Regions from separate parts of the Streptomyces sp. NBC_00239 genome, predicted to be linked through region 2. Evidence: riboswitches for the same ligand, from Rfam matches in the RefSeq annotation. Region 2 holds a riboswitch; the other holds the start of a gene.
What was found. A riboswitch is a leader RNA that binds a small molecule or an ion and turns the genes downstream of it on or off. The one in region 2 is predicted to bind S-adenosylmethionine.
Positions count from the first base shown of each region.

Region 1: linked by a shared signal. The riboswitch ahead of thrC (threonine synthase) and the one ahead of OG764_RS25550 (aminotransferase class V-fold PLP-dependent enzyme) in region 2 are both predicted to bind S-adenosylmethionine.

Region 1 is NZ_CP108095.1:4,551,601-4,555,466, forward strand. It holds gene OG764_RS20170 (alpha,alpha-trehalose-phosphate synthase (UDP-forming)) at 1-838, opposite strand, end outside; gene OG764_RS20175 (glucosyl-3-phosphoglycerate synthase) at 910-1,881, opposite strand; SAM riboswitch class I at 2,056-2,210, shown strand; gene thrC (threonine synthase) at 2,228-3,514, shown strand; gene OG764_RS20185 (MoaD/ThiS family protein) at 3,550-3,828, shown strand.
Region 2 is NZ_CP108095.1:5,813,680-5,817,545, forward strand. It holds gene trpD (anthranilate phosphoribosyltransferase) at 1-246, shown strand, start outside; gene OG764_RS25545 (hypothetical protein) at 575-1,408, shown strand; SAM riboswitch class IV at 1,586-1,702, shown strand; gene OG764_RS25550 (aminotransferase class V-fold PLP-dependent enzyme) at 2,015-3,439, shown strand.

The DNA.
Region 1 (3,866 bases), 1.3 Mb from region 2:
GCCCGCGGACGATGTTCTTCGACAGCTCGGTGCGGTCCACCCGCACGATCGTGCGCAGCCCGCCGACCTCCGCCCGCAGCCCGGCCAGCTTGTCCTCGACCTCCGGCCGGTACGCGAGGCGCCGCAGCTCCTCCCCGTCCACGCCCAGCGGGTACACCGCGACCTCGGTGCCGCCGAGCCCGCCGGGGCCGGCTTCGGCGCACCCCCGGAAGGCGTCCGCCCAGACCTGCGTGTGGAAGCCCAGCCGGTCCGCGCCGAGCATCCCCCACAGCAGTCGCTCGCGTACGTCCTGCGGCAGCATCGCGAAGTACGCGGGGTCGGCCCACGGGGTGTGCGTGAAGTGGCCGATCACCAGGTCCGGGCGCAGCTCGCGCAGCAGGCCCGGCACCAGGGCCAGCTGGTAGTCCTGCACCAGCACCGCCGCGCCGGGCGCCGCCTCCGCGGCCAGAGCCTCGGCGAACGCCCGGTTGTACGTCTCGTACGCCTGCCACTGCCGTCGGAAACCCGCGTCGAAGACCGGCTCGCGCGGAATGTCGTACAGGTGGTGGTGGAGGAACCACAGCACCGAGTTGGCGATGCCGTTGTAGGCGTCCGCGTAGACGTCGGCGGGGATGTCCAGCATCCGGACGCCCGGCTCGGCGACGCCCTGCCGGACCGCCTCCCGGTCGGCGTCGCCCAGAGCCGCGCACACCCACAGGGCGTCCGGTTGCTGTGCGAGCGCCGCCGAGAGTCCGGAGACCAGACCGCCCCCGCCGCGCCGGGCCGCGAGGCTCCCGTCGGCGTCGAGGGCGTACGAGAGCGGGCCACGGTTCGCTGCGACGAGCACGTGAGAAGGCATGCGGCCAACCTAGCCCGGGTCGCTCCCGCTCAAACGTTTCCGGCGCGCGGGGGCACGGCCGGGCGTACGGGTCAGGCCACGCGCCGCTGCGGGTACTCCTTGATCTCCACCATCGGCGGCCGCTCCTCGGTGTCCACCGGGTACGTGCGCGGCACGAAGCCGTCCGGGCCCCGCTCGAACTGGACGAGCTCGGGACGCACCAGGTGCCCGCGCGACAGCCGCACCTGCGCGGTCCGGTAGATCGCGGCGGCCATCCGGCCCAGCGCCCGGCCGTCCTGGTGGCGGTGCAACCGCACCCCCACGTCGACCTGCGCGAGCGCGTCCAGCCCCACCGTGTGCAGGGCGTCCACCAGCAGCCCCAGCTCCACCCCGTAGCCGACGGGGAACGGCAGCCGCTCCAGCAGCGAGCGGCGGACCGCGTACTCGCCGCCGAGCGGCTGCACGAAACCGGCCAGCTGCGGCCAGTGCAGGTTGAGCAGCGGCCTGGCCACCAGCTCGGTGACCCGCCCGCCCTGCTCGGCGCCGCCCGGGCCGGGGCCCCCGCCCGGGGCGCCGCCCAGCGGACGGTCGTACATCGCCTTGACGAAGTGGACGTCCGGGTCGGTCAGCAGCGGGCCGACTATCCCGGAGACGAAGTCGGCCGAGAAGTCGCGCAGGTCGGCGTCGACGAAGCACACGATGTCGCCCGTGGTGACGAGGAGCGAGCGCCACAGCACCTCGCCCTTGCCCGGCAGGGCCGGGATCCGGGGCAGGATCTCGTCCCGGTGCACCACCCGGGCGCCCGCCTTCGCGGCCACCTCCGCGGTCCGGTCCGAGGACCCCGAGTCGACGACCACCAGCTCGTCGACGAGCGGCACCGCCTCGACCAGTTCGCGGCGGATGACCTCGACGATCTCGCCGACCGTCGCCTCCTCGTCGAGCGCCGGCAGCACGACGCTGACGGTCGTCCCGGCCGCCCGTTTGGCGGCGATCAGCCGGTCGAGCGGACGGTCGGCCGCCGACCAGGAACGTCCGGCGAGCCAGCGCTCCACCTCTTCCAGCACGGTCGGTACTCCCCTGTTTCTGACCGAAATATGATCCATCTCGCGGTTCGGACAGCCGTCTCGGCGGCCCGCACCTTCGGTTACAGTCTTGAACAACGCGGACGACCATCGCATGTCGGGGTCGGCCCGCGGACAAACGCCCGGTTGCGTGTGAGCGCGCCACCGGTGCCATACCGCTCATCCAGAGGGGCAGAGGGACACGGCCCGTTGAAGCCCCGGCAACCCTCCAGTCGGTAACTCGCGATCACGCAACAGCAGCGAGGCCTCCACCGACTCGGGAAGGTGCCAATTCCGTCTCATGGCGATGTTCGTCATGGGGAAGATGAGGAGAAAGGGCCTCGCCATCATGGCTGTACAGACTGTCACCTCTGCCCAGGTCGATTCCGTCGACCTCGGTCCCGCCACCGCCCTCTCGTGCCGTGAGTGCGGTACGCGGTTCGACCTCGGTCCCATCTTCGCCTGTGCCGAGTGTTTCGGCCCCCTCGAAGTGGCGTACGACCTGCCGCTCGGCGACCCGGAGGCGCTCCGGCAGCGCATCGAGGCCGGCCCCCAGAACATCTGGCGCTACGCCCCGCTGCTGCCCGTCCCCGCCGACGTGGCCGACAAGCCGAACCTGAACCCGGGCTTCACCAAGCTCGTCGACGCCGAGAACCTCGCCAAGGCGCTGGGCGTCACCGGCAAGCTCTACGTCAAGGACGACTCCGGCAACCCGACGCACTCCTTCAAGGACCGTGTCGTCGCCATCGCCGTCGAGGCCGCCCGCGCCTTCGGCTACACCACGCTCTCCTGCTCCTCCACCGGCAACCTGGCCGGCGCCGTCGGCGCCGCCGCCGCCCGCGCCGGTTTCCGCTCCTGCGTGTTCATCCCGCACGACCTGGAGCAGGGCAAGGTCGTCATGGCCGCCGTGTACGGCGGCGACCTGGTCGGCATCGACGGCAACTACGACGACGTCAACCGCTTCTGCTCCGAGCTCATCGGCGACCCGCTGGGCGAGGGCTGGGGCTTCGTCAACGTCAACCTGCGCCCGTACTACGGCGAGGGCTCCAAGACCCTGGCGTACGAGATCTGCGAGCAGCTCGGCTGGCGGATCCCGGACCAGATCGTCATCCCGATCGCCTCCGGCTCGCAGCTCACGAAGATCGACAAGGGTCTCCAGGAGCTCATCAAGCTGGGCCTGGTCGAGGACAAGCCGTACAAGATCTTCGGCGCGCAGGCCGAGGGCTGCTCGCCGGTCTCCACCGCCTTCAAGGCCGGCCACGACGTGGTGCGCCCGCAGAAGCCGAACACCATCGCCAAGTCCCTGGCGATCGGCAACCCGGCCGACGGCCCGTACGTCCTGGACATCGCGCGCCGCACCGGCGGCTTCGTCGAGGACGTCGACGACGACCAGGTCGTCGACGCCATCAAGCTGCTCGCGCAGACCGAGGGCATCTTCGCCGAGACCGCGGGCGGCGTGACCGTCGGCGTGACGAAGAAGCTCATCGAGAACGGCGTCCTGGACCCGTCCCTGACCACGGTCGTGCTCAACACCGGTGACGGTCTCAAGACCCTGGACGCGGTCGCGTCCGACACCGGCCTGTCGGCCACGATCCGCCCGAGCCTGGACGCCTTCCGCGCCGCCGGCCTGGCCTGACCATCCCCCTCCGTACCCGGAAAGGCAGTAGTGCCATGAGCGTCAACGTCCGCATCCCCACCATCCTCCGCACGTACACGGGCGGGAAGGCCGAGGTCCCCGCCGAGGGTGCCACCCTCGCCGAGGTCATCGCCTCCCTGGAGCAGAACCACCCGGGCATCGGCCCGCGCGTGCTGGACGACCAGGGCAAGCTGCGCCGCTTCGTGAACGTCTACGTGAACGACGACGACGTGCGCTTCGAGGGCGGGCTCGCGACGGTGACGCCGGACGGCGCCGGAGTGTCGATCATTCCGGCGGTCGCGGGCGGCTGCTGATTCCCCGATCCCCGCACTTCTTCTGAATTGCCCTCTCC
Region 2 (3,866 bases):
AGGCTGCTGGCCGGCGAGACCGGCCCGGTCCGGGACGCGGTCCTGCTGAACTCGGCGGCGGCGCTGGTGGCGCTGGACGCGGATGCCTCCGGCGGGGACGCGGCGGACTCGCTGGGCGGGGGATCGCTCGGCGGGGGGTCGCTGGAGGAGCGGATCCGCGGCGGGATCGCGCGGGCGGCCGAGGCCATCGACTCCGGCGCGGCGCGCGCGGCGCTGGAGCGGTGGGTGGCTTGCAGCAATCGGTGATCTGGTTCCCGGTTCCCGGTTCCGGGGGGCGGGGGGTGCGGTGATCCGGTTCCCGGTTCCGGGGGCGCGGCGATCCGGTGACGCGGTTATCCGGTGGTGCGGTGACGCGGTGGGTGGGCGGGCGGCTGCGGTCGTCTGCCCGGCCTCGCCGGGCTGTGTGATCTCCGGGTGCAACTGCCTTCGGTCTGACTAGAGTTGACCCCTCGTTGGCCTCATCTTCGCGGGGGAAGACATGGGCGATCAGCACGCGCCTCAGGGTGGGCCCGGGGGCGGTCCGGGCGGGGGTCTGGGCGGGGGTCCGGGGCCTGGTCCGGGCGGGGGGCGTCCGTTGGGGCCGGGAGGATCCGGCGGCGGTTCGGGTGGCGGTTCCGGTGGCGGTCCGGCCGGCGGCCCGGCTCCGGGGGCCGGTGGTGGCCTGCGCAAGCTCGCCGCCTGGTACCGCAGGCAGGACACCTCGGTGAAGGCGGCGCTCATCGCCCTCGTCGGCAGTCTCCTCGCCTCGCTGATCGGCCTGGTGGGAACCCTCGTCGTCGTGATGAACGCGCCGGACGGCGATTCGTCCGCCATGACCGAGTCTCCCCGGCCGTTTCCCTCCCAGTCCTCGCCGCCCGCGGGCGGGACGGCCGGAGGGCCGGATTCGTCGTCCGAGGAGTCCGACCCGCCCTCCCCGTCCCCGTCCCCGTCCAGGGCCTCCCTGTCTCCGACCCCGCCGTCGCCCGCCCCGACCCCCGACGCCCCGCCGGACCCGCCGGATCCGACCCTGCCCGACCCGCCGCCCGTGGAGCCCCCCGTCCCCGCTCCGCGGCCCGCGCGTGAGCAGTGGAGCGGCAGTCTGACCCTGGACGGCAGCGCCGGGGTCCGCGGCTGGTTCCTGGACGGCGTGCCGCCGTCCCGGGCGCCGGTCGGCGACCTCGCCATCCGTGGGGCGTACGAGATGTACAGCAACTACGGGCTCGCCGCGTGGACCGGCGGCGGCGCTGCCACCCGGCAGCAGTGCGCCGCCCTGCTGAACAGCCAGCCGGGCGGGCGCGGGCTGTCCGTACGGGTGGGGGACCGGGCCTGCTTCGGTACGGAGGGCGGCCGCGTCGGCTACGCGCGGGTGGTGGACGCGCCGGACTCCCAGACGCTCACTCTCGGCGTGCGGGTCTGGGAGCGCGGCTGACCCCGCCCCCGGGGTGCCGGGGTGGTCTGGCCCACCCCCCCGGTGCCGGGGTGGACTGACCCGCCCCCCGGGTGGCCTGATGTCGACGGGCGGAATTCGGCCACCGGTGGTGCCCTATAAGTCCGGCATGCGGACAGCCGCTTGCGGGCCGCGGATCATGTGGCAGGATGCTGACCAGGTCACGAGTGACAGCGTTTAGGCCCCGGCTTGCTGTCCGGCAACCCTCCTTCCGTGGCGGGGTGCCCCGGGTGATGACCAGGTCGTAGGCAGCGAGGTCTACGGCAAGCGCGGATCCCTCGACACCAGGGATCCTGGTCTCTCGAGGAGCGTTTCCGTGAGCAAGCGAATGCGATAGGCGCCTGGCGCCCTTTCTTCACCCCTCCGCACAGACCGGGTCGGGCGGCTGATTCGTCCGGTCCATCCCGTCCCGTCCGTGGATTCCGTCGTTTCCCGTCAGCGCAGAGCTGTCTTGGTTCGGTGGCGGATCCCCGTCTGTGTGTCGAGGCAACTCCCGTACCTGCGTGCCGCGTTCGGCGTACCCGCCGCGGTGTCCTCGCGTACGGGCCGCACGAAGCCATTCAGACCTGCCTGCCGGGAGATACCGCCATGTCCTCGTACCCGAACTCCGCCTCCGCCGATGCCACCCGTGCCACCGCCGCCGTTCACGCCGACACCTCCGAAGCCGCCGGTGAGTCCGTTTGTGCCGGGCAGCCGTTGCCCGTGCTGGGGCGCGACGTCACGGTGCCGCTCGTCACCGGCGGCGAAGTCACGTACGCGGCCCTCGACTACGCCGCCAGCGCGCCGGCCCTCCAGCGGGTCTGGGACGACGTGGCCGCGTACGCCCCGTACTACGGCAGCGTGCACCGCGGCGCCGGGTACCTCTCGCAGCTGTCGACGGACCTGTTCGAGCAGAGCCGGGTCACGGTCGCCGAGTTCCTCGACTGCCGCGCCGACGACCAGGTGATCTTCACCCGGTCCACCACCGACAGCCTGAACCTGCTGGCCCAGGCGCTCCCCGCCGACTGCCAGGTCTTCGTGTTCGAGACCGAGCACCACGCCTCGCTGCTGCCGTGGCGCGACGCCCGGGTCACCTACCTCAACGCCCCCCGGACGCCCGGGCAGGCCGTCGCCACCCTGGAGCGGGCGCTCGCCGACCGCGACCCCTACGGCCCGGCCCTGGTCTGCGTCACCGGCGCGTCCAACGTCACGGGCGAGCTGTGGCCGGTACGGGAACTCGCCGCGGCGGCGCACGCGCACGGCGCCCGGATCGTGCTCGACGCCGCCCAACTGGCCCCGCACCACCCTGTGTCCGTACAGGAGCTGGACGTGGACTGGGTGGCCTTCTCCGGCCACAAGCTGTACGCGCCCTTCGGCTCCGGAGTCCTGGCCGGACGCTCCGACTGGCTGCAGGCGGCGGAGCCGTACCTGGCCGGCGGCGGCGCCTCCCGCAAGGTCGCCCGGCGCGAGGACGGCGGCGTGGACGTCGAGTGGCACACCACCGCCGCCCGCCACGAGGCCGGCTCGCCGAACGTCATCGGCGTCTACTCCATCGCCGCCGCCTGCCGGGCGCTCACCGAAGCCGGCTTCGACGGCCTGGTCGCCCGCGAGCAGGAGCTCGTGCGCAGGGTGCGCTCCGGGCTGGCGGAAGTCCCCGAGGTGAAGGTCCTCTCGCTGTTCGGCGACGACGCCCCGCGGGTCGGCGTCATCTCCTTCGTGGTCGAAGGCTGGAACAGCTCCCACTTCGCGGCCGCGCTGTCCGCGGAGTACGGGATCGGAGTACGCGACGGCCTGTTCTGCGCGCACCCGCTGGTACGGACCCTCCTCGGCAGCGAGCCGCAGGAGCCGGGCGAGTGCGGTGCGCCGGAAGCCGCGCCGGGCGAGCGGTCCCTGAACGCCATCCGCGTCAGCTTCGGCGCGGGCACGCCGGACGAGCACGTCGAGCGGTTCGTGGGCGCGGTGCGCGAACTCGTCGCCGACGGCGCCCGGTGGCAGTACCGCACGGAGGACGGAAGGTGCGTGCCGGCGGTGTGAGGGGTGGGGATGGGGGCGGGGGCGGGGGTTGTCGGCGGGCGGGGTTGTGAGGGTTCCGGTGGCTGCCCGCCAGTCCAGTGTCCGTCCGGGTCGGGTCGTGGCGTCAAGGGCGCTCCCTTCGGTCGCGTCGCTGCGCGATGGCCCTTCGGGCCACCCTTGACACCACGCCCCGCCCCGGAAGGCCCCAGGCCTTGCGACCACCCCCCGGGGGAAGAAGCGGCATGGGGGACGGCCCACCCTTCGACTCCCTTGTGGATAGGCGCGCGGGATGACGGCTAGGCCCGCCCTCCGGGCGAAGGACCCGCATCAGATCGCTGCTCCCACCACTCGTCTCGGCGGCAGCCGGACCGTCCGTGCCTGGACACAGGCACGCGTCGGATGGCTGCTCCCACCACTCGTCTCGGCGGCAGCCGGACCGTCTGCGGTT